DNA from 3 places in the Pseudomonas gozinkensis genome. Region 3 is predicted to be linked to each of the others. Evidence: predicted binding sites of a transcription regulator. Region 3 holds the regulator's gene; each other region holds the start of a gene.
What was found. Region 3 encodes FliA, which starts transcription of late flagellar genes. Its sites were predicted from a motif close to CTAAAGTTTNNNNNNNNNNNGCCGNTAA; they were not measured.
Positions count from the first base shown of each region.

Region 1: motA (flagellar motor stator protein MotA) is a predicted target of FliA. The motif match lies at 4,268-4,295, and genes of this name have one in related genera.
Region 2: IHQ43_RS28410 (methyl-accepting chemotaxis protein) is a predicted target of FliA. The motif match lies at 2,055-2,082, and genes of this name have one in related genera.

Region 1 covers NZ_CP062253.1:617,697-627,519, forward strand. Annotated here, with positions in the region: gene IHQ43_RS02665 (molecular chaperone) at 1-241, opposite strand, end outside; gene IHQ43_RS02670 (lectin OAA family protein) at 463-864, shown strand; gene asd (archaetidylserine decarboxylase) at 925-1,785, opposite strand; gene IHQ43_RS02680 (rhodanese-like domain-containing protein) at 1,804-2,619, opposite strand; gene IHQ43_RS02685 (HDOD domain-containing protein) at 2,659-4,197, opposite strand; gene motA (flagellar motor stator protein MotA) at 4,364-5,215, shown strand; gene motB (flagellar motor protein MotB) at 5,219-6,298, shown strand; gene rsgA (small ribosomal subunit biogenesis GTPase RsgA) at 6,354-7,385, opposite strand; gene orn (oligoribonuclease) at 7,493-8,035, shown strand; gene IHQ43_RS02710 (trimeric intracellular cation channel family protein) at 8,119-8,730, shown strand; gene IHQ43_RS02715 (hypothetical protein) at 8,902-9,823, shown strand, end outside.
Region 2 covers NZ_CP062253.1:6,336,542-6,346,364, forward strand. Annotated here, with positions in the region: gene IHQ43_RS28410 (methyl-accepting chemotaxis protein) at 1-1,949, opposite strand, end outside; gene IHQ43_RS28415 (LysR substrate-binding domain-containing protein) at 2,133-3,053, opposite strand; gene IHQ43_RS28420 (NorM family multidrug efflux MATE transporter) at 3,211-4,605, shown strand; gene IHQ43_RS28425 (putative bifunctional diguanylate cyclase/phosphodiesterase) at 4,712-6,382, opposite strand; partial or broken gene rep (DNA helicase Rep) at 6,647-8,657, shown strand; gene IHQ43_RS28435 (xanthine phosphoribosyltransferase) at 8,716-9,288, shown strand; gene IHQ43_RS28440 (acetyl-CoA hydrolase/transferase family protein) at 9,425-9,823, opposite strand, start outside.
Region 3 covers NZ_CP062253.1:1,819,928-1,829,750, forward strand. Annotated here, with positions in the region: gene flhF (flagellar biosynthesis GTPase FlhF) at 1-590, shown strand, start outside; gene fleN (flagellar synthesis regulator FleN) at 704-1,534, shown strand; gene fliA (RNA polymerase sigma factor FliA) at 1,531-2,271, shown strand; gene IHQ43_RS08195 (chemotaxis response regulator CheY) at 2,439-2,810, shown strand; gene IHQ43_RS08200 (protein phosphatase CheZ) at 2,829-3,617, shown strand; gene IHQ43_RS08205 (chemotaxis protein CheA) at 3,672-5,942, shown strand; gene IHQ43_RS08210 (protein-glutamate methylesterase/protein-glutamine glutaminase) at 5,992-7,128, shown strand; gene IHQ43_RS08215 (flagellar motor protein) at 7,128-7,868, shown strand; gene motD (flagellar motor protein MotD) at 7,881-8,771, shown strand; gene IHQ43_RS08225 (ParA family protein) at 8,815-9,603, shown strand; gene IHQ43_RS08230 (CheW domain-containing protein) at 9,606-9,823, shown strand, end outside.

The DNA.
Region 1 (9,823 bases), 1.2 Mb from region 3:
AGACGAAGTACACCTCAGGTCGCAGCAGTTCCAGCAAGTGCAGGCGGTTGTCGCTGGGGGTCAGCAGTTGATTGAGTTCGCCGAGGCCTTGATACAGCAGGCGCGCGGTTTCGCCGATGTTGGCCTTGGGCAGGTCGGCAATCCAGCGCTTGAGGTCCCGCGGGGTGGCTTCACAGAAAGACAGGCGCAACTGCGTGGGCGTCGGGGCGCTCAGTTTTGGTTGGGATCGAGGCTCACTCATGCCGTGACCAGCTCCGGCGGCGAATAGGACAATGCCCAAAACTCTAGCAGTTGTGGTCTGTTTCGCAGGCGATTGTCAGGCTTTTTTACCGTTGGTCTGCTGGCCTGATGCCATTTCCGCAGGCGCTACTACGCTCTCAGGCGTGCGATCGGAAACGCACGGTTGCACGGCTTGCCGCAACGTCGGGCAGGTCTCTGAAAAACTTCAAGGAGATGAGGTTCATGTCTAAATACGCAGTGGCAAATCAATGGGGCGGTAGTTCGGCACCTTGGCATCCGGGTGGAACCTGGGTGCTGGGCGCGCGGGACAACCAGAACGTCGTCGCCATCGACATCAAGTCTGGCGATGGTGGCAAAACCTTTACCGGCACCATGACCTATGCCGGCGAAGGCCCTATTGGCTTCAAGGCTCAGCGCACTGGCCAGAACCAGTACAACGTCGAAAACCAGTGGGGTGGCAACGATGCCCCCTGGCATCCAGGTGGCAAGTGGGTGATCGGCGGGCGGGATAACCAGAACGTTATTGCATTGAGTGTCACGTCCAATGACGGAGGGAAAAACCTCAGCGGCACCAATACCTACGCCAACGAAGGGCCGATCGGCTTCCGTGGGCAGATAGAGTAACGGCGCCAACCAGGTCGTGTCCGCCCCTTCGCAGACGTGCGAAAGGGCGGATCAACAGGTTCAGGCGTTCGACAGTGCCAGGGCCTGGCCCATCTGTACCGGCGAGCCGGCTTTGAGTTCTTCAACCCATTTCACCTGATCCGGCCCGAACAGCACGATCGCGGTCGAACCCAGCTTGAAGCGCCCCAGTTCCGCACCTTTTTCCAGATGAATCGGCGCGCGGGCGGCTTCGTCGTAGCGGAAGGTTTTCAGCTCGCGCTTCGGCGGCGTGACCAGACCTGCCCACACGGTTTCGATCGATGCCACGATCATCGCGCCCACCAGCACCACGGCCATCGGCCCGCGCTCGGTGTCGAAAATGCACGCCACGCGCTCGTTGCGGGCGAACAGTTCCGGAACGTTTTCCGCGGTGGTCTGGTTGACCGAGAAGATCCGGCCCGGGATGTAGACCATTTCGCGCAGGGTGCCGGCCAGCGGCATGTGTACGCGGTGGTAGTCCTTCGGCGACAGGTAAACAGTCGCGAATTCACCGCCCATGAACGGCGCTGCATTGGCCGCGTCGCCGCCCAGCAGTTCCAGCACGCTGAAGCTGTGGCCCTTGGCCTGGAAGATACGACCGTGTTCGATCGGGCCGAGTTGGCTGATCGCACCGTCGGCCGGGCTGAGGATCGCGCCCGGGGTCTGGTCCAGCGGGCGTGCGCCGTCTTTCAGGGCACGGGTGAAGAAGGCGTTGAAGTGCTCGTAAGCGGTCACGTCTTCAACCAGTGCCTGCGACATGTCCACTTGGTAACGCTTGGCGAACCAGGTGGTGAAGGCATTCTTGAACCAGCGCACGCGGCACTCGGCGACGCAGCCGGCCAGGCGCGACAGCAGGTGATGAGGCAGCAGGTACTGGCTGATGATAAACAAACGCTCTTTCATGACTGTCCTTAAAAATCCTTAAAGCTCGACGGGGGTGTCGGGGTGGTTGCCCCATTCGCCCCAGGAACCGGCGTAGCCCTTGACCCGCGGATAACCGAGGGCCTTGGCCACCAGATAAGTGAAACCGGACCGGTGATGGGTCTGGCAGTGGGTAATGATTTCTTTGTCCTGGGTGATCCCGAGGTTTTCGAGGATCTGCGGCATGTCGGTACGGATGCGCAACTGACGCGCCTGATCCATGCCCGCCGTCCATTCGAAATTGACCGCGCCGGGGATGTGTCCACCCTTGGCCGCCAGGACTTTCTCGCCGGAATACTCCAGCGGCCCGCGAGCATCCCAGATCGCCAGGTCCGCAGCGCCGAGACGGCTTTGCAGGTATTCACGGGTGGCGGTCGGCTCCTCGTGCAGCGTGAGGGCAACCGGGCCGCCCACCGCTGGAGGAATCTGGATCGACATCGGCGAACCTTCCGCCAGCCACGCCGGCAGACCGCCGTCGAGGTAATGGTATTTGTCGTGACCGATCACATCGAGCAGCCAGATGAAGCGCCCGGCCCAGCCGCCGCCTTCGTCGTCATAGACCACGTAGACCGCGTCCTTGCGATGGCCGAGCTCGCCGAACAGTTCTTCGAGTTTTTCTTTGCTCGGCAACAGGCCCGGAGCCGGCGCCTGACCCAGCTGGGTGCGTTTCGGATCAACAAAACGTGCGCCGGGAATGTGTCCCTCGGCGTAGCGGGCGGCACTGGTCAGATCCACCAGAATCAGATCGCGGGATTCGAGGCGCGGCAGCAGGTCGCTCGGCTCGATCACCAGGGCCAGGCCAGAGAAATCAGACATGTGAGGTCTCCAGAGCACAAAGGGGAAGGATTGTAGCTGTCATTGGCCGCGCTGGCTAAAACTGTGCAGGGCTTTCTCGATGCACTGCGCGGTTTTGCCGAAGGCCTGCACGGTGATGTCGGCGAATGGCCCGCCACCCTGATCGGCGACCACGATCATGATCACCCGGCCGTTGTTCACCAGCGAACGCAGGAACAGGTGTTCGCCACGGAACAGCGTGCGCAACGAGGGCGGCAGCAGGGCAGAAAACTGGGCGTTGTTGTCCGGGGTGATCCGTACCTGCGCCTGCTGTGCGAGCAAGCGTTGCAGCACCGAACTCTGGCTGACGACGAAATTGAGCGCAGCGGCTTCCTTCGGCAATCCCGAGGTTTGATGGACGCGCAGATTGGCGTGGCTGCGGTCGGCCATCAGGATCATCACCCGACGCATGCCGCTGGCGATCAGCGCGTCGCGGGCGGCGACGGTCAGGCTCATGGCATTGGTGAAGCGGCTTGGCACGGCCAGCAGCTCGGCGCATTGCTGGCGCCACTGGGTCAGATCTTCAGCGGACGGCGCCGCAGCCGGCAGCATTCCGGCGGGCAGGCGACGGGTGCCCCACGGCCACAGCAGCGAAACCGCCGGGTGCCAGAGGTCGGGCATGAAATGATGGCGAGCGCTGACGGCGGCCTGTTGGTGCAGCTGCTGTTGCACTTCGTCCATCGAGATTTGCAGGTAGAGGCTGGTCAGGTATTGCCAGCGCTCGCTGTGCGGACTGTCCCAGGCCTGTTGCGCCGACAGTGCCAGGCCGTTGGCCAACAGCACGGTGTTGGCCGGCTGATTAAGCCAGCGGCGCAGGGTCGGGTCATCGTCGAGGCGGTTTTGCTGGCGCAGCGGATGATCGACGTCGCGGGCAATGCGCAGGACCTTGACCAGTTCGCGTTGTTCGGTCAGCAGCAGCCGATAACCTTGCTGGACCCAGATCGGCAAACGCCAGGCTTCCACCAGCGCTTCACCGATTTTCAGCAGGCGCACGCCGAACAGCTGCTTTTCCACGACGCGCGCCGATTCGCCCTTGTGGATAACCCGCACCTCCCATTCTTCAAGCAGTTTGGGAAAGGTCAGCGCCAACGGCCACAGTGGCGACAGAAACAGCAGGCTGCCCCAATGAATGTCTTGCCACAGTCGCGCCAGGCGGCTGGCGAAAAAGCCGTTGGCCTGTTGCGTCGCGTGCTGGCTGATCATCTGCAACTGGCGCAGGGCCTGGGGGATCTGTGCCGCAGGTTCGGCAGGCAGGCGCGCCAGCAACTCTTCGGTGCGGGCGAGGCCGAGGCGATTGATCGCCACTTCGAGGTTTTCCGCCGGCGCAGTCATGTTGCCGTGGGTGTGGCGGTTGGCCTCGCGGATGATGCTCAGGGCCAGCGCCGGGCTGTCCTGCATCAGGTCGGCGATGTCGCGCAGCGAGCTGCGGTCATCGCGAATCGCCCGGCAGACCCGGTCATGGGCATCTTGCGGCACCGGCAGGCGAACGCTGTCGAGCAGCTTCACCCAGCCATCGAGCGTGGTCGGTTTTGCGTGTGGGACGTTCGTTTCATTAGCCATGTCTGGACGGGATCTTCATCTGCTGTAGACGCGCCCGGCACGGGCTAAATTGGCTTTTCGCCTGAACTGGCTATAGTCTGGCGCAGTTTTGCCGATAAGTAGAAGAAGAGATTTTTTAACTTCCGAATATGACCTTGAACCCGACTTAAATAAGTACTTTCTACCTATGGCTAAAATTATCGGCATCATCGTCGTATTCGCGAGCGTGCTCGGCGGATACGTGCTCTCCCACGGCAAGATTGCCGCCCTGATCCAGCCTTTCGAGGTGATGATCATCGGTGGTGCTGCACTCGGTGCATTCTTGCAGGCCAACCCCGGCTACATGACGATGCACGTGCTCAAGAAATCCTTGAGCATGTTCAGCTCGCGTTTCAGCCACACGTTCTATCTGGAAGTGCTGGGCCTGATCTACGAGATCCTCAACAAGAGCCGCCGTGAAGGCATGATGGCCATCGAAGGCGACATCGAAGATGCCGCCGCGAGCCCGATCTTCGCCAAGTACCCGGCGGTACTGAAAGACGAACGCATGACCGCGTTCATCTGCGATTACCTGCGCATCATGTCGTCCGGCAACATGGCTCCCCACGAGCTGGAAGGCCTGTTCGACATGGAACTGTACAGCCTGAAGGAAGACCTCGAGCATCCGTCCCACGCGGTGAACGGCATCGCCGACGCCATGCCGGGTTTCGGTATCGTTGCGGCGGTACTGGGTATCGTAGTGACCATGGCCTCGCTGGGTGAAGGCGATCAGAAGTCCATCGGTCTGCACGTAGGTGCGGCACTGGTCGGTACCTTCTTCGGTATTCTCGCGGCGTACGGTTTCTTCGGTCCGTTGGCGCACTCCCTGGCCCACGATGCCAAGGAAGAGCTGAACGTCTACGAAGCCATCAAGGCCTCGCTGGTGGCTTCGGCTTCCGGCATGCCGCCATCGCTGGCTGTCGAGTTCGGTCGCAAGGTTCTGTACCCGGCTCACCGTCCAAGCTTTGCCGAGCTGGAACAAGCCGTTCGCGGTCGTTAAGTCATGGAAAATAACCAGCCGATAATCATCAAGCGCGTCAAGCGCATCGCCGGCGGGCATCACGGCGGGGCGTGGAAGATCGCCTTCGCCGACTTCGCGACGGCGATGATGGCGTTCTTCCTGGTGTTGTGGCTGCTGTCCACCGCGACCCCGGAACAGAAGATCGCCATCGCCGGTTACTTCAAGGACCCGGTCGGTTTCTCCGAGAGCGGTACGCCGTACATCATCGATCTGGGCGGTACGCCGACCCTCGCGCCGGAAAATACCCTCAACCCTGAAGTGAAGTCGCAGCCGCAACCGGACAAGGTCACGGTCGACACCGAACAGGTTGAAGGCATGGCCGAGCAGGTCGAGAAGGAACGCCTGGAACTGTTGCTGCAAGAACTGCAGAACAAGGTCGACGAGAACCCGCAACTGCAGAAGTTCAAGGATCAGATCCTGTTCGAAATCACGCCGAACGGCTTGCGCATCCAGATCATGGACGCCGAGAACCGGCCGATGTTCGACTCAGGTTCTGCACGCCTGAAACCGTACTTCGAAGACATCCTGCTGGCCATGGCCGACACCATCAAAGCGGTGCCGAACAAGATCAGCATCAGCGGCCACACCGATGCCAAGCCTTATGTGGGCAACGGTGACTTCGGCAACTGGGAGCTTTCGGCCAACCGTGCCAACGCCGCCCGGCGTGCGCTGGTGGCGGGCAGTTATCCGGATTCGCAAGTGGCGCGTGTGGTGGGTTACGCCTCGTCGGCGCTGTTCGACAAGGAGAACCCGTTCAACCCGGTCAACCGCCGCATCGACATCGTGGTGCTGACCAAGAAGGCCCAGGCAGCCATCGAAGGTTCGCAAGGTGCCGACCCGTCGAAACCGGCAGATCAAGGCCAGAACGGCGCCGCGCCGGCTACCCCGGTCGACCCGAACGCCTTGCCGGCGGATCAGCAGCCGGTGCCGGCCCACGAGTTGCGTGAACGGTTGAACCTGTTTGACGACGCGGCGCCGAAGCCAGCCGCGCCGGGCAGTGCGGCGCCAGCCCCGGTGCCTGCTGCACCGGCCACTGCTCCGGCGCCCGCGCCGAAACAGTGATCCACAAAAAAGCCGACAGTGATGTCGGCTTTTTTGTGTCTGGCAACTTGAAAACTCAGTAACCGTTTTCCGGCAGGCTGGCGATGATCGAGCGGTAGCTGTTCATTCGCTGCTGCTGCACGCGGCCGTCTTCCAGGGCCTTGAGCAGTGCGCATCCCGGTTCGCGATCATGCTTGCAATCGCGGAAGCGGCAGGTGCCGAGCAGGTCGTTGAACTCGATGAAGCCGGCTTCGACGTCGGCGCGGCTGACGTGGCCGAGGCCGAATTCGCGGATGCCCGGGGAGTCGATCAGTTCGCCGCCGCCGGGGAAGTGGAACAGACGCGCGGTGGTCGTGGTGTGCGTGCCCTGGCCGGACAGCTCGGACAGCGGGCCGACACGGGTTTCGACTTCCGGCAGCAGGCTGTTGACCAGCGACGACTTGCCGACACCGGACTGGCCGACGAACACGCTGATGCGACCGTCGAGCTGCTTCTGCAATTGCTCCATGCCGTTGCCGTGGTGCGCCGAGACTTCCAGCACCGGATAACCCAGCGTGCGATAGACCGCCAGCAAGGCATTCAGCGCCGGGGCGTTCTGCTCGTCGATCAGGTCGAATTTGTTCAGCAGCAGCAACGGGCGGATGCCGGCGTGCTCGGCCGCGACCAGATAACGGTCGATCAGGTTCGCATGGGGCTCGGGCAGCGGGGCGAAGACGATGACGATCATGTCGACGTTGGCGGCCACCGGTTTGAGCTGGCCACGGCTGTCCGGACGGCACAGCTCGGTGGTGCGCGGCAGTTGCGCGACAATCACGCCGATGCCCTGGTTTCCGGCTCTCCAGACCACCTGGTCGCCGGTCACCAATGCAGGCAGGTTGGCACGCAAGTGGCAGCGGAAGACCTGGCCGGCCAATTCACCGTCAACGGCCTCGACCTCGACCTGCACACCGAAGTGGGCGATCACCAGGCCGTGCTGTTCCGGGCCCAGGTCGCCGCCTTCGAGGGCCTCGACGGCCGAGGACTCGCGTTTGGCGGCGCGGGCGGCGCGCTCGCCCTGAATCTTTTCGATGCGCCAGTTTTGACGACGATTGAGTTGGCGTTTGGCCATGGGTGTTCCGTCTGAAGAATGCAGCGATTAGGTAAAACGGCCGCGAGTTTAGCACGCCCGGCAGGCTGCCTAGGCTAAACTGCGCAGCATTGCTCAGGAGCCGAAATATGCAAAACCCGCAGAATCTGATCTGGATCGACCTGGAAATGACCGGTCTCGATCCGGAAAACGACGTGATCATCGAAATGGCCACCATCGTCACCGACAGTAATCTGAACACCCTGGCCGAAGGCCCGGTGATCGCTATCCACCACAGCGATGAAGTCCTCGCGCGCATGGACGAGTGGAACACCCGCACCCACGGCAACTCCGGCCTGACCCAACGCGTGCGTGACAGCCGCGTGAGCATGGCCGAGGCCGAGGCCGAAACCATCGCCTTCCTCGAAAAGTGGGTGCCGAAGGGCAAGTCGCCGATCTGTGGCAACAGCATCTGCCAGGATCGCCGCTTCCTTTATACCCATATGAAGTCCCTGGAAAGCTATTTCCACTACCGCAACCTCGACGTCTCCACGCTCAAGGAACTGGCTGCGCGCTGGGCGCCGGACGTACGCGACAGCTTCAAGAAGGGCAGCACTCACCTGGCGCTGGATGACATCCGCGAGTCCATCGCCGAGCTGCAGCACTACCGCAAGCATTTCATCAAGTTCTGAGATCGGCACCCACGCCGGGGCGCCCTCTTTTGGTGCCTCGGCGAAGTGAGTAGACTGCGCGCCTTCCTGCCAGGATCGCCACCATGTTGCTGATGCTCTACCTCGTCGCCATTACTGCCGAAGCCATGACCGGCGCCCTGTCTGCGGGCCGTCGCGGCATGGACTGGTTCGGCGTGGTGCTGATCGCCTGCGTCACGGCTTTGGGTGGCGGTTCGGTGCGCGACGTACTGCTCGGGCACTATCCGCTGACCTGGGTCAAACACCCGGAGTACCTGGTGCTGACGACAGTTGCGGCAATGATCACCGTGTTCACCGCGCGCTGGATGCGTCACCTGCGCTCGCTGTTCCTGGTGCTCGACGCGGTCGGTCTGGTCGCGTTCACCCTGATCGGTTGCATGACTGCTCTGGAAATGGGTCACGGCATGCTCGTCGCCTCGGTCAGCGGGGTGATCACCGGCGTGTTCGGCGGCATCCTGCGCGATATTTTCTGCAACGATATTCCCTTGATCTTCCGCCGTGAGCTGTATGCCAGCGTCTCCTTTGCAGCTGCCTGGTGTTACATGCTGTGCCTGTATCTCAATGTGCCGAGTGAGCAGGCAATTCTGATCACCTTGTTTGGTGGTTTTCTGTTGCGATTGTTGGCGATTCGTTTTCATTGGGAAATGCCAAAGTTTGTCTATAACGACGAACATTGATATTTGTTGTAGCTGTTTTTCTGGGTAACAATTTGCAAGTTTCTGATGCCTCGCAAGTGTATGTTTCTTACATTTTTCGCTTTGCTGTTTGTTTTAAAGCCATGTTATTTCTTTTGTTGATGGGTTGTTCGATATCAATCCTTAAATGAAAATCTTCAAAGGAAATGCATCATGAGTGAAGACGTGAGCGCAACACCGCGTCAGCAAGCTGTACCGCCTGTTCTCGAAGGAATTGCCAACTTCAAAGTAAAGTTTGATGCAGGCGACAGTACCAGCAGCAAATCGCTATATGGTAATGGCCGTATGCAGGTGAAAGTTCAAGTTCTGGTTTCCGGGGTGGACGCCAACGGCGACGCCATGTACGTGCCTGAAGATGTAATGAATAGCATAGAACTCATTCATTACAGCACTGGCAGGACGTTGCGTGATGGCTGGGCCGCGAGTACCGAACAGGGGCGTTATACCCTTGAGACGCAGACTTCCGCCGCCGTCGGGATCATTCACGACGACGATGTTGAAAGTGACAGCGTCCATCCTCAGGTTCGCACCTTCTGGGTATCCTCGTCGGTCGCGGGGACGACCAGGATTGCTGCGCGCTTGTCACTGAACGGGATGAGGATTTTCAGTAACGGAACCACGCTTTCCAGCGTCCATGACAGCAGCATAACGATCGAAGCACAAACGCCTCCGGCCTATGCCATTGAGCAGTTTCGCTGGTATCAAGCCCGACGCGGTAATGAAGAACCCGGTAATCGTATCTTTAACTATTATCTGGGGCTTTACCCGCAGGGGCAGCAAATCAAACTGGTTGATTGGATTGCAGAAGGAGCCAGCGCAGGCGAAGACTACGCTTTTGCTGGGGGAAACAAGCTGCAAGAGTCGAGAACTAACTACATGCTGGCCACTTTTGTCCGCCCCGGACGAAGTACTTTGGACGTGAAGTTGCCGTTCGATGGAGATCCTATTGCGTTCCTTTTTTCCGAAGCCGTTACCAGAGCGTCTAAATGGTACTCTGTAAGGGTTAATGATCATGACGGAGAACTGACTGTCGTACAGGCTCTGTCCGAATACTCGGAAATTGCGCAGAGTTCCA
Region 2 (9,823 bases), 2.0 Mb from region 3:
AGGTCGGCCGCCAGGCCTTCCAGCTCCTTGGCTGTGATCGCCAGGTTCGACACCACTTCGCGCTGCTCGCTGTTGGCCATCGCGATACTCTGCAGGTTACTGCTCAACAGGGTCGCGGTGCTGCTCTGCTCCTGGGTCGCGGTGGTGATTGCGGCAAACTGCTGCCCCGCCGAACGGCTCTGCTCATCGATCCGCGCCAGCGCCGATGCCACGTTGGCGTTGCGCGACAGGCCTTCCTGCATCAGCACGTTGCCCTGCTCCATGGTGCTGATGGCGTTGCCGGTTTCCTGCTGGATGCTGTGGATCATGCCGGAGATTTCATCTGTCGCCTGACGAGTGCGCGACGCCAGATTGCGCACTTCATCGGCCACCACGGCAAAACCGCGACCTTGCTCACCCGCACGGGCCGCTTCGATGGCGGCGTTGAGCGCCAGCAGGTTGGTCTGTTCGGCAATCGAGGTGATCACACTGACGATGCCGCCGATTTCCTGGGAACGCTGACCCAAAGTGTTGATGACCGTGGCGGTGGTGTTCAAAGCGCCAGCAATTTGCTCCAGCGAGGAAGACGCCTCTTCCATCGAGGTGCGACCGATCTGGGTCTGCTGCGCGTTTTCCTGGGCCAGACGCTGGGTGTTGCCCATGTTGTCGGCAATGTTCAGCGAGGTGGCGGAGAATTCCTCTACCGCGCCGGCCATGCTGGTGATTTCCCCGGATTGTTGCTCCATGCCCTCGTAAGCGCCGCCGGACAGACCGGACAGCGCTTGAGCCCGACGGTTGACCTCTTCCGAAGCACGGCGGATATGCTCGACCATGGTCGACAGGGCCTGGCTCATCTGGTTGAACGCGCGGGCCAGTTGACCGATTTCGTCATTGCTCGACACGCTCAGACGCACGCTCAGATCACCGGCACCCAAGGCTTCGGCCTGACGAACCAGATCGCCCAGCGGCGCCAGTTTGCTACGCAGCAACCAGACCACGGAACCGACCGCCAGCAGCATCGCCAGCAGACTGCCGATGGCCAGTTGAGTGCCAACGCTCCAGGTCACCGCGCGGATCTCGGCTTTCGGCATGCTCGCCACCACCGACCACGGACCACCCTCGAACGGCACGGCGATGCTGTAGAAGTCTTCGGACTTGTCGCTCCAGAACCGGCCTTTACCCGGCGCTTTTGCCAGATCGTTGACCACAGGAACCGCCTGATCCAGTGCCTGCACGCCTGCCGGTGCGACCAGCCACTGGTTCTTTTCGTCCAGCAGCGCCAGCGAGCCGGTCTGGCCGATGCGGAAGCGCTTGAGATTGGCGAACTGGGCGTTCTGCGCGTCGGTGTAATCGAAACCGACGAACAACACCGCAATCACCTTGCCGCTGCTGTCACGCACCGGGGTGTACTGAGTCATGTAGGAGCGATCGAACAGCAAGGCGCGACCGACGTAACCCTGCCCCGCCATCAACTTCGCATAAGCCGGGTGGGCGTGGTCGAGCACGGTGCCGATGGCACGGGTGCCGTCCTGTTTGCTCAGGGAGGTGCTGACGCGAATGAAGTCTTCACCGCTGCGCACGAACAGCGTGGCGACACCCGCCGTCATCTGTTTGAACTCGTCGACTTCCTTGAAGTTGTTGTTCAACACTTCGCTACCCAGGTGCAGGCCCGGGGTCTGGGTGCCGGCGACGTTGACCGGCTCGCTCGGGTGAATGCTCAGGCCTGCGCTGAAGCGCTTCTCGAACAACCCGCTCAGGCGCTGGGTGCTTTCACGCAGCGTGCCGTGGAAAGTGCTCAACTGATCGGCGAGCAGGCGTGCCTCGCTGGCCAGGTGTTCTTCACGGGTAGCGAGGTTGGCGGTGTCCAGCGAACGCAGGGCGAACACCGTACTGCCACTGATGACAATCGCCAGTATCACGGCGAGCGCGAGGCCCAGCTGCGAGGCGATCCGAGCGCGAGGTTGAGACATGGACAGCTCCTGGCCGAGCCCCGGGATCCTCCTTGATCCTGACTCGGAAATTTTCTAATAGTGGGGGTGAATCGCGGAGACCGGCACGACGGTTCCACATGCACGTATTCGGCGGTAAAACCGAATACTTGAGCGATCAGCAGGGGTATAGCGAAAGGCCGGCATTGTGCAGGCTCGAACGTTTCAGCTCAAGCGCGTGACCGCCGGCAGCGCCATGGCGCGGACTTCGCCTTGCAGGAAGTCACTGAGACGGCGCAAACGTTCACCTCCCGGACGGTTTTTTGGCCACACCAGGTAATAATTCAGTCCACTGGCGACCGCCGTCGGCCATGGCAGGCTCAGCCGCCCTTGCGCGACATCCTCGGCCACCATCAACAAATCGCCCATGGAGACCCCGTAGCCCCGGGCCGCTGCAATCATGCCCAGTTCCAGGGTATCGAACACCTGCCCGCCCTTGAGCGACACCTGGTCCGAAAGCCCCATGTGCTCCAGCCAACTGCGCCAGTCCCGGCGATCCGGCGTCGGGTGCAGCAGTTCGGCACTGGCCAGTCGCGCAACATCCCAGGGCTGATCGTTGAGCAGGTTCGGCGCGCCGACCGGAATCAATTCCTCGGGAAACAGCAGGCTGGCTTCCCAGTCCGGCGGGAAATGCCCGTCACTGAGCAACACCGCGCAATCGAAGGGCTCGTTGTTGAAGTCCACCGAGTCCACATCCATCCACGCGCTGGTCAGTTGCACCTCGTTGCCCGGCTGCAAATGGCGGAAGCGACTGAGCCGCGCCAGCAGCCAGCGCATGGTCAGGGTCGACGGGGCCTTCATGCGCAGGATGTCATCTTCGGCGCGCAAGGTATTGCAGGCTCGCTCCAGAGCGGCAAAACCGTCGCGGATGCCCGGCAGCAGCAGGCGTGCCGACTCGGTCAGTTGCAAGTTGCGCCCGCTGCGGTGGAACAAGCGGCAGGCGAAGTGCTCTTCGAGCGTGCGGATGTGCCGGCTCACCGCACTCTGAGTGATCGACAACTCCTCCGCTGCCCGGGTGAACGAACTGTGGCGTGCCGCCGCTTCGAATGCGCGCAGGGCATACAAGGGTGGAAGACGACGGGACATGCACAGCGCTCCAATGGCGGGATTGCGCCAACTTAGCAGAATCGCGGCAGGATGAGTTTTAATCATGCCACCCATCCTTTTTATCCCTTTGTGCAACCCGCTCCAAACCCCGAGAATCAACGGTCTCTTGCTCCCTCTTTATATGGATGTGAACACCATGCAGCGTCCTGTGCGTACCGAACTCTGGGCCATCCTGCGGCTGGCGGGGCCGTTGATCGCCTCGCAGTTGGCGCACATGCTGATGGTGCTGACCGACACTCTGATGATGGCGCGCCTCAGCCCCGAAGCATTGGCCGGTGGCGGTCTGGGCGCGGCGAGCTATTCGTTCGTGTCGATTTTCTGCATTGGCGTGATTGCGGCGGTCGGCACCCTGGTGGCGATTCGTCAGGGCGCTGGCGACATCATTGGCGCCGCCAAGCTGACCCAGGCCGGATTGTGGCTGGCGTGGCTGATGGCGCTTGGTGCCGGGCTGCTGCTGTGGAATCTGAAACCGGTGCTGCTGCTGTTCGGCCAGACCGAAACCAACGTCAACGCCGCCGGGCAGTTTCTGATCGCCCTGCCCTTCGCCCTGCCCGGCTACCTGAGCTTCATGGCCCTGCGCGGTTTCACCAGCGCCATCGGCCGGGCAACGCCGGTGATGGTCATCAGCCTCGCCGGCACCGTGGCCAACTTCCTGCTCAATTACGCGTTGATCACCGGCATGTTCGGCCTGCCGAAACTCGGGCTGACAGGCATCGGTCTGGTCACGGCAATCGTCGCCAACTGCATGGCACTGGCGCTGGCCTGGCACATTCGCCGGCATCCAGCCTACGACGCCTACCCACTGCGTGAAGGCCTGTCGCGACCGAACCGCCAGCACCTGAAAGAACTCTGGCGCCTGGGCCTGCCGATAGGCGGCACCTACGCGGTGGAAGTCGGACTGTTCGCCTTCGCGGCGTTGTGCATGGGCACTATGGGCAGCACCCAACTGGCGGCGCACCAGATCGCGCTGCAAATCGTCTCGGTGGCGTTCATGGTGCCGGCGGGCATGTCATATGCGATCACCATGCGCGTCGGCCAGCATTACGGCGCCGGGCAATTGAACGATGCGCGGATGTCCGGGCGGGTCGGCATCGCGTTTGGCGCGGTGGCGATGCTGTGCTTCGCCATGGTGTTCTGGCTGCTGCCGAATCAACTGGTCGGTTTGTTCCTCGACCACAACGACCCGGCGTTTGCCGAAGTGATTCGTCTGGCGGTGAGCCTGTTGGCGGTCGCGGCATGGTTCGAACTGTTCGACGGCACGCAGACGATTGCCATGGGCTGCATCCGTGGACTCAAGGATGCCAAGACCACCTTTCTGGTCGGGCTCGGTTGCTATTGGCTGATCGGTGCGCCGGCGGCGTGGCTGATGGCGTTCCATCTGCACTGGGGGCCGACCGGCGTCTGGTGGGGCCTGGCGCTGGGGCTGGCCTGCGCGGCGGTGAGTCTGACGCTGGCGTTCGAATGGAAGATGAAGCGGATGATTCGGCTCGAACCGCAACCTCAAGGCTTCAAGATCGCTCAGGCCGAGTGATTCCCCTGTGGGAGCGAGCTTGCTCGCGATGAGGGTGTGTCAGTGACTAATAAGTCGACTGTTACTCCGCCATCGCGAGCAAGCTCGCTCCCACAGGGATTTGAGGCTAGACCACAACACCCAGCGGCGGCTGACTGGCATCAGCCACCAGGTAATCAACCAGCTCCGCCAACGGCAACGGCTTGCTGATCAGGTAACCCTGCACCTGATCGCAGCCGAATCCGCGCAACAGATCCAGTTGCTCCCGCGTTTCCACGCCTTCGGCCACCACTTCCAGGTGCAGGTTGTGCGCGAGGTTGATCATCGCGTGCACCAGTTTGCGGTTCTCTTCGCGCTGCTCCATGCCGCCGACGAAGCTCTTGTCGATCTTCAGCAAGGTGATCGGCAGGCTGTTGAGGTGCACGAACGACGAAAACCCGGTGCCGAAATCATCCAGCGAGAAACGCACGCCAAGGCGACCGAGGGCGTCCATGGTCTGCTTGACCAGATCGCTGCGGCGCATCACGGCGGTTTCGGTGAGTTCGAATTCCAGCCACTGCGCCTCGACCCCGCGCTCGACGATCAAACGGCTGAGCGTCGGCAGCAACTGGCTGTCCTGAAACTGGCGGAACGACAGGTTGATCGCCATGTGCAGCGCCGGCAGACCGCGCTCGCGCAATGCCTGCATGTCACGCAGGGCCCGGGAGATCACCCAGTAACCCAACGGCACGATCAGGCCACTCTGCTCGGCCAACGGCACGAATTCGCTCGGTGGCAGCAGGCCGCGCTCACTGTGGCGCCAGCGCACCAGCGCTTCGAGGCCGACGATCTGGCCGTCCTGCAGGTTCAGGCGCGGCTGGTAATGCAGCTCCAGCTCGTCACGACGCAATGCCCGGCGCAGCTCGCTTTCGAGGTCGGCCATGCTTCGCGCGTTGCGGTTGATTCGTTCGTTGAAGATGTGAAAGGTGCAGCCCTGAGTGCTCTTGGCCTGCTGCATGGCGATGTGCGCGTGCCACATCAGCGGATCGGCGCCGCCCTGTGCTCGGGCATGGGCGATGCCGAGGCTGGAGCCAATCAACAGGCTTTCGCCGTCGACCCAGTAAGGTTCAGCCAGAGCTTCGGTGATGCGTTCGGCCATCCATTCGGCCCGTTGCGGGGCGCGGCGGGTGTCGATCAGCAGAGCGAACTCGTCGCTGCCCAGGCGCGCCAGCTGATCGCCGACTTCCAGCTGACTTTTCAGCCGTGCGACCACTTGCAGGATCAGGCGATCGCCGGCCTGGTGGCCGAGGGCGTCGTTGGCGTGGCGGAAGTTGTCGAGATCCAGATGCCCGAGGGCCAGGCCGCGGCCGTCATTTTCGGCGAGGCGCGCCGTGAGCAGGGTCTGGAAACCCTGACGGTTGGCGATGCCGGTCAGCGGATCCTGTTCGGCCAGGCGTTGCAGGGTGTTTTCCAGCACGCCGCGTTCGCGTACATGCCGCAGGCAACGCCGGAGCATGCCGGCATCGAGGGCATCGAATACCAGCCAGTCGCTGACGCCGTCGGGCGCGGTCGCCGGTTCGTGTTCCAGAAGCAATACCGTCGGCAGGCTGCAACGGCCGGGCGCCGGCTGCAACGCGGGAACGGTCAACAACACCGCGTGGCGGTTGTCTTCGAACAGGCTGCTGACCGACTCCCAGCTGGGCGCGCTGATCAGCACCGCCGCACTCCCCAACGGAGCCAGACACTCGCGCAATAACGCTGTCCACGCTGGCTCTTCGGCCAGTAGCAGCAAACGCAAGGGTTCGACAGGCGTAGTCAAGCTGACTCCCTAGACTCTGCAATGATGTGGGCGGCGGGCATTATGCCGTTGCGGCTACCAATGACCAAACGACAACGGTTATCAAAACGTTATTTTGTGTCACGAATGAGAACATTAGCCGCAAAATCACCGCGCATCCTGCGTGAAAGTAACAAAACCGGCAAATTTGAATCGCGTGCTGCGTCACAAGTCGGAGAGAGCAGCACAAATCGCTGAGCCTGTTAAAATGCCGGCCCATTTCGTCAACGACTCCCGAATTTTCGTATGTCCCGACTCAATCCCCGGCAGCAAGAAGCCGTGAACTACGTCGGCGGCCCTCTATTGGTGCTCGCCGGCGCTGGCTCCGGCAAGACCAGCGTGATCACGCGCAAAATCGCGCACCTGATCCAGAACTGCGGCATCCGTGCCCAGTACATCGTCGCCATGACCTTCACCAACAAGGCCGCGCGCGAGATGAAGGAACGGGTCGGCACCCTGCTGCGGGCCGGCGAAGGTCGCGGCCTGACGGTCTGCACCTTCCACAACCTGGGCCTGAACATCATCCGCAAGGAACATGAACGGCTGGGCTACAAACCCGGTTTCTCGATTTTCGACGAAACCGACGTCAAGTCGCTGATGACTGACATCATGCAGAAGGAATACGCAGGCGACGACGGCGTCGACGAGATCAAGAACATGATCGGCGCCTGGAAAAAACGATCTGATCCTGCCGGCCCAGGCCCTGGAAAACGCCCGCAACCCCAAGGAGCAGACCGCCGCCATCGTCTACACCCACTACCAGCGCACGCTCAAGGCGTTCAACGCGGTGGACTTCGACGACCTGATCCTGCTGCCGGTAAAGCTCTTCGAAGAGCACGCCGACATCCTCGAAAAGTGGCAGAACAAGGTGCGTTACCTGCTGGTCGACGAATACCAGGACACCAACGCCAGCCAGTACCTGCTGGTGAAAATGCTCATCGGCAAGCGTAACCAGTTCACCGTGGTGGGCGACGACGATCAGTCGATCTACGCCTGGCGCGGTGCGCGGCCGGAAAACCTGATGCTGCTCAAGGACGACTATCCGTCCCTGAAAGTGGTGATGCTGGAGCAGAACTACCGCTCCACCAGCCGCATCCTGCGCTGCGCCAACGTGCTGATCTCGAACAATCCTCACGAATTCGAAAAGCAGCTGTGGAGTGAAATGGGCCACGGCGACGAGATCCGCGTGATCCGCTGCCGCAACGAGGACGCCGAAGCCGAGCGCGTGGCGATGGAAATCCTCAGCCTGCACTTGCGCACCGACCGTCCGTACAGCGATTTCGCGATCCTCTATCGCGGCAACTACCAGGCCAAGCTGATCGAGCTGAAACTGCAGCACCATCAGGTGCCGTACCGTCTGAGCGGCGGCAACAGTTTCTTCGGCCGCCAGGAAGTGAAAGACCTGATGGCCTACTTCCGCCTGATCGTGAACCCGGACGACGACAATGCCTTCCTGCGGGTGATCAACGTGCCGCGCCGGGAAATCGGCTCGACGACCCTGGAAAAACTTGGCAACTACGCCACCGAACGCAAGATCTCGATGTACGCCGCCACCGACGAACTCGGCCTGGGCGAGCATCTGGACAGCCGCTTCACCGATCGCCTGTCGCGCTTCAAGCGCTTCATGGACAAGGTCCGCGAGCAGTGCGCCGGCGAAGACCCGATCTCCGCCCTGCGCAGCATGGTCATGGACATCGACTACGAGAACTGGCTGCGCACCAACAGTTCCAGCGACAAGGCTGCCGATTACCGGATGAGCAACGTCTGGTTCCTGATCGAAGCCTTGAAGAACACCCTGGAAAAAGACGAAGACGGCGAAATGACCGTCGAGGACGCCATCGGCAAACTCGTTCTGCGTGACATGCTGGAACGTCAGCAGGAAGAAGAGGACGGCGCCGAAGGCGTGCAGATGATGACCCTGCATGCGTCCAAGGGCCTGGAATTCCCCTACGTGTTCATCATGGGCATGGAAGAAGAAATCCTCCCGCACCGTTCCAGCATCGAAGCCGACACCATCGAAGAAGAACGCCGCCTGGCCTACGTGGGCATCACCCGCGCGCGCCAGACCCTCGCGTTTACCTTCGCTGCCAAGCGCAAACAGTACGGCGAGATCATCGACTGCGCGCCAAGCCGCTTCCTCGATGAGCTGCCGCCGGACGACCTGGCCTGGGAAGGCAACGACGACACACCGACCGAAGTCAAAGCCGTGCGGGGCAACAGCGCATTGGCTGATATACGCGCGATGTTAAAGCGCTAGAATTGACCACTTTTTTTAAAACCTTAGGGCGCACAAGGCGCCAACAGAGGACAGCTTCATGGAAGCCCTGCACCAGAAAATCCGCGAACTAGGCATTGTGCTTTCCGACCAGGTCCTGAAGGTCGACGCCTTCCTGAACCACCAGATCGACCCGGCCCTGATGAAGCTGATCGGCGACGAATTCGCCACGCTGTTCAAGGATTCGGGCATCACCAAGATCGTCACCATCGAAGCCTCGGGCATCGCCCCGGCGATCATGACCGGTCTGAACCTCGGCGTGCCGGTGATCTTCGCCCGCAAGCAACAGTCCCTGACCCTGACTGAAAACCTGCTGTCGGCGACCGTTTACTCGTTCACCAAGAAGACCGAAAGCACCGTGGCCATCTCCCCGCGTCACCTGACCAGCAGCGACCGCGTGCTGATCATCGACGACTTCCTGGCCAACGGTAAGGCGTCCCAGGCGCTGATCTCGATCATCAAGCAGGCCGGCGCCACCGTCGCGGGCCTGGGCATCGTGATCGAGAAATCGTTCCAGGGCGGCCGCGCGGAGCTGGATTCGCAGGGTTACCGCGTCGAGTCGCTGGCTCGCGTGAAGTCGCTGAAGGATGGCGTGGTTACTTTCATCGAGTAATCACTGAAGATTTCAAACACACCGCAATACCTGTGGGAGCGAGCTTGCTCGCGATGAGGCCACTACATTCAACATCGTGTTGGCTGTCAGGCCGCCATCGCGAGCAAGCTCGCTCCCACAGTGTTTTATGTGGCTGTTACTGCGCGGTGGCCTTCAGGCCAGTTAGCAGCAACCGCTGATACAAATCCTCCTTCAGGCCTTCCGGGTTCGTAAGTTGCATCCGCTCAAGATGCTCGGGAAAAGTCGAAGCCTCTGGCGCGTCCAGCGCCGCCTTGCCCAGATCCAGAATCTCCGTCAGCTTGAATTTGCTCTTGAGCCAGTTCAGCGCCCGCAACAGATCCTTCTCGACCTCAGTGAAATCGCAGCCCAGCGGATACTCCGGAAACAGGTTTGGATGCCGTGTGGCAATCGCCTGCAAGCGTTGCGGAGTGTTGTCGGCAAAGCGCGGATCGAGACGGAAATCCTTCGGCAGTTTGCCGACCTTCTGCGCCTGTTCGATCAGGCCCTGCTGGAAGCGTGAGTCGCTGATATTGAG
Region 3 (9,823 bases):
TGCTCAAGTACGGCGCGCAGAACATCGCGCTGGTGAGCATGGACAGTTTCCGTATCGGCGCGCAGGAGCAGCTCAAGACTCTGGGTCGCATCCTCAACGTGTCGGTGACCCATGTCGATCCGGGCCAGTCCCTGGTGCAGGCGCTGGATCCACTGCTGCGCAAACGCGTGGTGCTGATCGATACCGCCGGCCTGCAAGCCAGCGATCCGGCCCTGCGCATGCAGCTGGAAAGTCTGGCCGGTCGTGGCATTCGGTCGAAAAATTATCTGGTGCTGGCAACCACCAGCCAGAAACAGGTTCTAACCGCCGCTTATCACAGTTACAAGCGTTGCGGGCTTGCCGGGTGCATCCTGACTAAACTGGATGAGACGGCCAGCCTCGGCGAAGTGCTGAGCCTGGCGATCAGTCACGAACTGCCGGTCGCCTACCTGACCGATGGGCCGCGTATTCCGGATGATCTGCATCTGCCGCGCCGTCATCAACTGGTCAGCCGCGCCGTCAGTGTGCAAATGCAGGAAGAACCCAGCGAAGAAGCCATGGCTGACATGTTCGCTGATATCTACCACAGTCCGACCAAGCAGGTTGGCTGAGGTAATGAACCGTTTTTGTACCTACATCGATGGTCTGCCATGCATTGTTCCGGTTGTGAACGCGCAGCCAGTAATGTGGCCTCCGTCTATGCAAGACAAGGTAAAGAAATAACATGGGCAGCATGCATCCCGTACAGGTGATCGCGGTGACCGGCGGCAAAGGTGGCGTCGGCAAGACTAATGTGTCAGTGAACTTGTCCCTGGCCCTGGCAGAGCTTGGCCGTCGGGTCATGCTGCTGGACGCCGACCTGGGGCTGGCGAACGTCGACGTTCTGCTGGGCCTCACACCCAAACGCACCCTGGCCGACGTGATCGAAGGCCGCTGCGAGCTGCGCGACGTGCTGTTGCAAGGCCCCGGCGGGATCCGCATCGTGCCGGCCGCTTCCGGCACCCAGAGCATGGTTCACCTGAGCCCGGCCCAGCATGCCGGCCTGATTCAGGCCTTCAGTGACATCGGCGACAATCTCGACGTACTGGTGATCGACACCGCTGCGGGTATTGGTGACTCGGTAGTCAGTTTTGTTCGCGCAGCCCAGGAAGTTTTGCTGGTGGTCTGCGACGAGCCGACCTCGATCACCGACGCCTACGCGCTGATCAAGCTGCTCAACCGCGATTACGGCATGAACCGCTTCCGCGTCCTGGCCAACATGGCGCAGAGCCCGCAGGAAGGTCGCAATCTGTTCGCCAAGTTGACCAAGGTCACGGATCGCTTCCTCGACGTCGCCCTACAATACGTCGGCGCGGTGCCCTACGACGAAAGCGTGCGCAAGGCGGTGCAGAAGCAGCGTGCGGTCTATGAAGCCTTCCCGCGTTCCAAGTGCGCACTGGCGTTCAAGGCGATCGCACAGAAGGTCGACACCTGGCCGCTGCCCGCCAACCCGCGTGGCCACCTCGAATTTTTCGTCGAGCGCCTCGTGCAGCAAACGGCAGGACCTGTGCTATGACCGCCAGCGGTATGAACCTTTACAAAAAGTCGGCGCGTGACGCGCAGTACGAGCTGATCGAGCGTTACGCGCCACTGGTCAAACGCATCGCCTACCACTTGCTGGCGCGATTGCCGGCCAGTGTGCAGGTCGAAGACCTGATCCAGGCCGGGATGATCGGTCTGCTCGAAGTCTCGACCAAATACGACGCCAGCAAGGGCGCCAGTTTTGAAACGTACGCGGGTATCCGGATCCGTGGTGCGATGCTCGACGAAGTCCGTAAAGGGGACTGGGCTCCGCGCTCGGTTCACCGCAACACCCGTATGGTCAGCGACGCGATTCGCTCGATTGAAGCTAAAACCGGCCGTGACGCTAAAGATCACGAAGTTGCGGCCGAACTCCAATTGAGTCTCGACGATTACTACGGGATTTTGAACGACACCCTGGGCAGCCGGCTGTTCAGTTTCGACGACCTGTTGCAGGACGGCGAACACGAAGGGCTGCACGAGGATGGCGCCAGTGCTCATCTGGAGCCGTCGCGCGATCTGGAAGACGAGCGTTTCCAGGCTGCGCTGGCGGACGCGATTGCCAATTTGCCGGAGCGTGAGCGACTGGTGTTGGCGCTGTACTACGACGAAGAGCTGAACCTCAAGGAGATCGGTGAAGTCCTTGGCGTCAGTGAATCGCGGGTCAGCCAGTTACACAGCCAGTGCGCGGCCCGCTTGCGGGGGCGTTTGGGGGAGTGGCGAGCGCGCTGAAGGCAGTGTGGGGACACTGCGAACGAGGCTGGTGCGGTGGTGAACGGCACCGGTCTTGCTCTGTTGTGCTCCAGACAGTCATCGAGTGTTTTGCCGGATTGATTGAAATGGCGCGTCCAGGTGCTGGACGCGTTTAAGACTGCTTGGAGGTCGAATTGAACAAAGACATGAAAATCCTCATCGTTGATGACTTCTCAACGATGCGGCGGATCATCAAGAACCTGTTGCGTGACCTTGGGTTCACCAACACCGTTGAAGCCGACGATGGCACCACCGCCATTCCGGTGCTCAACAGCGGCAGCATCGACTTTCTGGTGACCGACTGGAACATGCCCGGCATGACCGGTATCGACCTGCTGCGCCACGTGCGCGCCGATGAAAAGCTCAAGCACCTGCCGGTGCTGATGGTGACCGCTGAAGCCAAGCGCGAGCAGATCATCGAAGCGGCCCAGGCCGGCGTGAACGGCTATGTGGTCAAACCTTTCACGGCTCAGGCGTTGAAAGAAAAAATCGAGAAGATTTTCGAACGCATCGGCTGATGAACGCGCGGGGGAGCTATGGAGCATAAAGAATCTTCACAGGGCGACTTCGAGTCGACCCTGAAAAAACACGCGGTCGAACTGGTCGAAAGCCTTGAAAAGGGCAGGTTCGGCGACGCTGTGCAACTGATCCATGAGCTCAATCAGACCCGTGACCGTGGCCTGTACCAGGAAGTGGGCAAGCTCACGCGTGAACTGCACAGTGCGATCGTCAATTTCCAGATCGATCCGCACATGCCGCAGGCCGAGGAAGTGTCGCAAATCACCGACGCCACCGAACGCCTGGGCTACGTGGTCAAACTGACCGAAGCTGCTGCCAACCGCACCATGGATCTGGTGGAAAGCGCGACCCCTGTGGTCAATGGCCTGGCTGACGAGGCCCAGGCCTTGAGCGCCGATTGGGGCCGCTTCATGCGCCGTGAGGTCGGGGCTGAAGAGTTCCGTGAGCTGGCGCGCCGGGTCGACGGTTTTCTGGCACGCAGCAGCGCGGACAACCGCGCGGTGTCGAGCAATCTGAACGACATTCTGCTCGCCCAGGATTACCAGGACCTCACCGGTCAGGTGATCAAGCGCGTGACCCAATTGGTCACCGAAGTCGAAAGCAACCTGCTCAAGCTCGTGCTCATGGCCAGCCAGGTGGACCGCTTTGCGGGCATCGAACATGACCGTGCGGCAATGCTCGCTGAAAAAGATCCACAAAAACATCTCTCGCAGGGTGAAGGTCCGCAGATTCATGCCGATAAACGAGAAGACGTTGTGTCCGGTCAGGACGATGTGGACGATTTGTTATCCAGCCTTGGATTCTAGAGTTTTGGAATTTTAGGTTTTTTGGGTTTTTAGACCTGTAGGAGCACCCCATTAATGAGCTTCGGCGCCGATGAAGAGATCCTTCAGGATTTCCTGGTTGAGGCCGGCGAGATTCTTGAGCAACTGTCCGAACAACTGGTCGAGCTGGAAAGCCGCCCGGATGACGCAGATCTGCTCAACGCAATTTTTCGCGGTTTCCACACTGTAAAAGGGGGCGCCGGCTTCCTTCAGCTCAACGAGCTGGTGGAGTGCTGTCACATCGCCGAAAACGTGTTCGACATCCTGCGCAAGGGTGAGCGTCGCGTAGATGCAGAACTGATGGACGTGGTGCTCGAAGCGCTGGACGCGGTGAACAGCATGTTCAGCGAAGTCCGCGATCGCAGCCCGATTACCGCCGCCACCCCGGAACTGCTGGCTGCCCTGGCGCGTCTGGCCGAACCGCAATCGGCGGATGAAGCCCCGGCTTCGCCTGTGGCCGAGATGATCGAAGAACTGGTCGTCGAAGGCGAATCGGGGGATATCACCGATAACGAATTTGAACAGTTGCTGGACTCGCTGAACGCCGTCAAGGCCGAAGCCGAGGCCCCGGCGGCTGCCGCTGCGCCGGCTTCCGACGAAGCGGCCAGCGATGAAATCACCGACGCCGAGTTCGAGTCGCTGCTCGACCAGTTGCACGGCAAGGGCCAGTTCGCGGCCGACGCCGTGGCACCGGCAGCCGCTGCGCCAGCTGCTCCAGCGGCGGGCGACAGCTCGGACATCACCGACGACGAATTCGAAGCCTTGCTCGATCAGCTGCACGGCAAGGGCAACTTTGCCGTCGATGCGCTGGAATCGGCGATTGCTTCGGTGCCTGCATCGGCTGCTCCGGCAGCGGCGGCGGCCGGTAGCGATCTGATCACCGATCACGAGTTCGAATCGCTGCTCGACGATCTGCATGGCAAAGGCAAGTTCACTGACGTCGCCACCGGTGCCGTCGTGACGGCCGGCAATGCTTCTGCTGTTGCAGCGCCTGCCGCCAAGGCCCCGGCCGCTGCGGCAAAACCTGCTGCAAAAGCGCCTGAACCGAAAGCCGAACCGGCCAAACCGGCTGCCGCCGCAGCACCGGCTCCGGCCCGTGCTCCAGCGACGCCGCCACCGGAAAAACCGGCGAGCGAAGCCGAGACCACCGTCCGTGTGGACACCGCGCGTCTCGACGAAATCATGAACATGGTCGGCGAGCTGGTGCTGGTGCGTAACCGTCTGGTGCGCCTGGGCCTGAACAGCGGCGACGAGTCGATGCAGAAGGCCGTGTCGAACCTCGACGTGGTCACCGCCGACTTGCAGACCGCGGTGATGAAGACCCGGATGCAGCCGATCAAGAAAGTCTTCGGCCGCTTCCCGCGCCTGGTTCGCGACCTGGCACGTCAGCTGAAGAAAGAGATCAACCTGGAACTGGTGGGCGAAGAGACCGACCTCGACAAGAACCTCGTCGAGGCACTGGCCGACCCGCTGGTCCACTTGGTGCGCAACGCGGTCGACCACGGCATCGAGTCGCCGGAAGAACGCGAAGCTTCGGGCAAGGCCCGTGGCGGCAAGGTGATCCTGGCCGCCGAGCAGGAAGGCGACCACATCCTGCTGTCGATCTCCGACGACGGCAAAGGCATGGACCCGAACGTCCTGCGCGCCATCGCCGTGAAACGCGGTGTGATGGACAAGGATGCTGCCGATCGCTTGAGCGACACCGAGTGCTACAACCTGATTTTCGCCCCGGGTTTCTCGACCAAGACCGAGATCTCCGACGTGTCCGGCCGTGGTGTCGGCATGGACGTGGTGAAGACCAAGATTTCCCAGCTCAACGGTTCGATCAACATCTACTCGACCAAGGGCGCCGGCTCGAAAATCGTCATCAAGGTGCCGCTGACCCTGGCGATCATGCCGACCCTGATGGTGATGCTCGGCAACCAGGCGTTCGCGTTCCCGCTGGTGAACGTCAACGAAATCTTCCACCTCGACCTGTCGACCACCAACGTGGTGGATGGCCAGGAAGTGGTGATCGTGCGGGACAAGGCGCTGCCATTGTTCTACCTCAAGCGCTGGCTGGTCAGCTCCGCCGCTCACGAAGAGCAGCGCGAAGGCCATGTGGTGATCCTTTCGGTGGGCACCCAGCGGATCGGCTTCGTCGTCGATCAACTGGTCGGCCAGGAAGAAGTGGTCATCAAGCCATTGGGCAAGATGCTCCAGGGAACTCCGGGCATGTCCGGCGCCACCATCACCGGTGACGGCCGCATTGCACTGATTCTCGATGTTCCGAGCATGCTCAAGCGTTACGCCGCACGGCGTATTTGAATCCGGGGCGGCGGGGCGACAGCGTCCCGCCGCACCTAATGGAGTGTTTATGGCAGTCAAAGTCCTGGTGGTGGACGATTCGGGTTTTTTCCGCCGCCGCGTCTCGGAAATTCTTTCAGCGGATCCGAGCATCCAGGTTGTCGGCACGGCAACCAACGGTAAAGAGGCGATCGATCAGGCCCTGGCCCTCAAGCCGGACGTGATCACCATGGACTACGAGATGCCGATGATGGATGGCATCACGGCCGTGCGGCACATCATGCAGCGCTGCCCGACGCCGGTGTTGATGTTCTCCTCGCTGACGCACGAAGGCGCCCGGGTCACCCTGGATGCGCTGGATGCCGGTGCGGTGGATTTCCTGCCGAAGAATTTCGAAGACATCTCCCGCAATCCGGAGAAGGTCAAGCAACTGCTGTGCGAGAAGGTTCACAGCATCTCGCGCAGCAACCGTCGTTTCAGTGCCTACAGTGCGCCGGCGCCTGCCGCTGCACCTGCACCTGCGCCGACTCCGGCAGCGGCGCCGTCGAGCTTTGGCAGCCACAGTGCACCGGCCCGTCCGGCCCCTGCGCCTGCACCGACTCGCGCGCCAGCGGCCAGCGCTTCGTCGCCGGCCCCGAAACGCAAAAACTACAAGCTCGTGGCGATTGGTACGTCGACCGGCGGCCCGGTCGCGCTGCAACGGGTTCTGACCCAGTTGCCGGCCAGCTTCCCGGCGCCGATCGTGCTGATCCAGCACATGCCGGCGGCCTTCACCAAGGCCTTTGCCGAGCGTCTGGACAAGCTGTGCCGCATCAGCGTCAAGGAAGCCGAGGATGGCGACATCCTGCGTCCGGGCCTGGCGCTGCTGGCACCGGGTGGCAAGCAGATGATGATCGATGGCCGTGGCGCGGTGAAAATCCTGCCGGGCGACGAGCGTCTGAACTACAAGCCGTGCGTGGACATCACCTTCGGTTCTGCAGCCAAATCCTACAGCGACAAAGTTCTGGCGGTCGTACTGACCGGCATGGGCGCCGACGGCCGTGAAGGCGCACGCCTGCTCAAGCAGGGCGGCAGCACGGTCTGGGCTCAGGACGAAGCCAGTTGCGTGATCTACGGCATGCCGATGGCCATCGTCAAAGCTGACCTCGCCGACGCGGTGTACAGCCTGGACGATATCGGCAAGCACATTGTCGAGGCATGCGTCTGATGGATGTTCTAAGCCTTATCGGGATCATCATGGCGTTCGTCGCCATCATCGGCGGCAACTACCTTGAAGGTGGTCACCTCGGCGCGCTGGCCAACGGCCCGGCGGCGCTGATCGTGCTCGGCGGCACCATCGGTGCCGCGCTGCTGCAATCACCGATGAGCGCGTTCAAGCGCGCCATGCAGATTCTGGCCTGGATCTTTTTCCCGCCGCGTGTGGATCTGGCCGGCGGCATCGACCGCGTGGTCAACTGGAGCCTCACCGCCCGCAAGGAAGGTCTGCTGGGTCTGGAAGGCGTGGCGGATGCCGAACCTGACGCCTACTCGCGCAAGGGCCTGCAACTGCTGGTCGACGGCGCCGAGCCGGAAGCGATCCGCAGCATCCTCGAAGTGGATTTCTACACCCAGGAAGCCCGCGACATCGAGGCCGCCAAAGTGTTTGAAAGCATGGGCGGCTACGCGCCGACCATCGGCATCATCGGTGCGGTGATGGGCCTGATCCACGTGATGGGCAACCTGGCCGATCCGTCGCAACTGGGTAACGGGATTGCGGTCGCGTTCGTCGCCACCATCTACGGTGTGGCCAGTGCCAACCTGGTGTTGCTGCCGGTGGCCGCCAAGCTCAAGTCAATTGCGTTGCGGCAGTCGCGTTATCGCGAAATGTTGTTGGAAGGGATCTTGTCGATCGCTGAAGGTGAAAACCCACGCTCCATCGAGTTGAAGCTCCAGGGCTTCATGGATTAAGGGACTGACCTCATGGCACGTCGTCGCCAGCATGAAGAGCACGTAAACCATGAACGCTGGCTGGTTTCCTATGCCGACTTCATCACCTTGCTCTTTGCCTTTTTCGTGGTGATGTACTCCATCTCGTCGATCAACGAAGGCAAGTACAAGATCATCTCCGAAGCGCTGATCGGGGTCTTCACCGACTCCGACCGCGCGCTCAAGCCGATCCCGATCGGTGAAGAACGACCGAAGACCGTGACCCCGGCCAAGCCGCTGGTCAAGGACGCCGAACAGGTCGACGCCGGCATCGCCGGGGCCAGTGATCCGCTGAAAAGCATTGCCGATGACATCAGCGCCGCGTTCGGCGATCTGATCTCCTCGAACCAGATGACCGTGCGCGGCAACGAGCTGTGGGTCGAGATCGAACTCAACTCCAGCCTGTTGTTCGGCAGCGGTGATGCGATGCCGAGCGACATCGCGTTCAACATCATCGACAAGGTCGCAGCGATCCTCAAACCGTTCGACAACCCGATCCACGTCGAAGGCTTCACCGACGATCAACCGATCCGCACCGCGCAGTACCCGACCAACTGGGAACTGTCCTCGGCGCGTTCGGCGAGCATCGTGCGCATGCTGGCGATGCAGGGCGTCAACCCTGGCCGCCTGGCTTCGGTGGGTTACGGCGAATTCCAGCCGGTGGCCAACAATGCCACCGCCGAAGGCCGGGCGAAAAACCGTCGTGTGGTGCTGGTGGTGTCGCGCAATCTTGATGTGCGCCGCAGCCTGACCGGCACCGGAACCGCCCACGCGCAACCGGATGCCGCGTTGAAGCGTGCTGGCACACAAACTGCACCGACCCCGGTCAAGACGCCGGGACGCGAGAGTGCCGTCAATTCTCCGTCGCCCGCATTAATACGCTGAACCATGTCTCGGCCGAGTATCCCGGCCGGGAGGAACGATCTGAATGAGAGTCTGGGCAGTCGCCAATCAAAAGGGTGGTGTTGGTAAAACCACTTCTTCCATCGCTTTAGCCGGTTTGCTGGCAGAGGCGGGCAAGCGCGTGGTCGTGGTCGATCTCGACCCGCACGGCTCGATGACCAGCTATTTCGGTTACGACCCCGACAGCCTGGAACACAGCAATTACGACCTGTTTCTGCACAAGGGCAGTGTGCCGCAAGGCCTGCCGGGCCAGTTGCTGCTGTCGACCAGCGATGAACGCATTTCCCTGTTGCCGTCGAGCACTGCGCTGGCCACCCTCGAGCGCCAGTCGCCGGGGCAGAGTGGCCTGGGTCTGGTGATCGCCAAGAGTCTGGCGCAACTGTGGCAGGACTTCGATTACGCGATCATCGACAGCCCGCCGTTGCTCGGCGTGCTGATGGTCAACGCCCTGGCCGCGAGCCAGCAACTGGTGATCCCGGTGCAGACCGAGCACCTGGCCGTCAAAGGCCTGGAGCGCATGGTCAACACCCTGGCGATGATCAACCGCTCGCGCAAACAGGCACTGCCGTTCAGCATCGTGCCGACCCTGTTCGACCGCCGCACCCAGGCGTCGATGGGCACCTTGCGCGTGCTGCGCGACAAATTCCCCGACGAGATCTGGCAGGGATACATCCCGGTCGATACCCGTCTGCGCGACGCCAGTCGTGCCGGTGTCACTCCTTCGCAGTTCGACGGCAAGAGTCGTGGCGTGCTGGCTTACCGCGCGCTGCTCAAGCATCTGCTGGCGCAGCAACTCGTTCCGCAGGTGGCTTGAGCATGAATCGGCCGATCAAGCTGACGTCGAAGCCGCAACTGGCGCTGCAGTCCTATCTGGACGGCTTGCTGCAGGAAGTGTCGGACGAGGTCGAGCAGGAAATCGCAGCGCCGGTCGAGGTGGTCGAGAACGCTGCGGCGCTCGATGAGTTCCAGGCCGCCGTGCTTGAAGAACAGGCCCGGGATGCGCAAAAAGCCGCCCGGCCGGTCGCCCCGGTTGC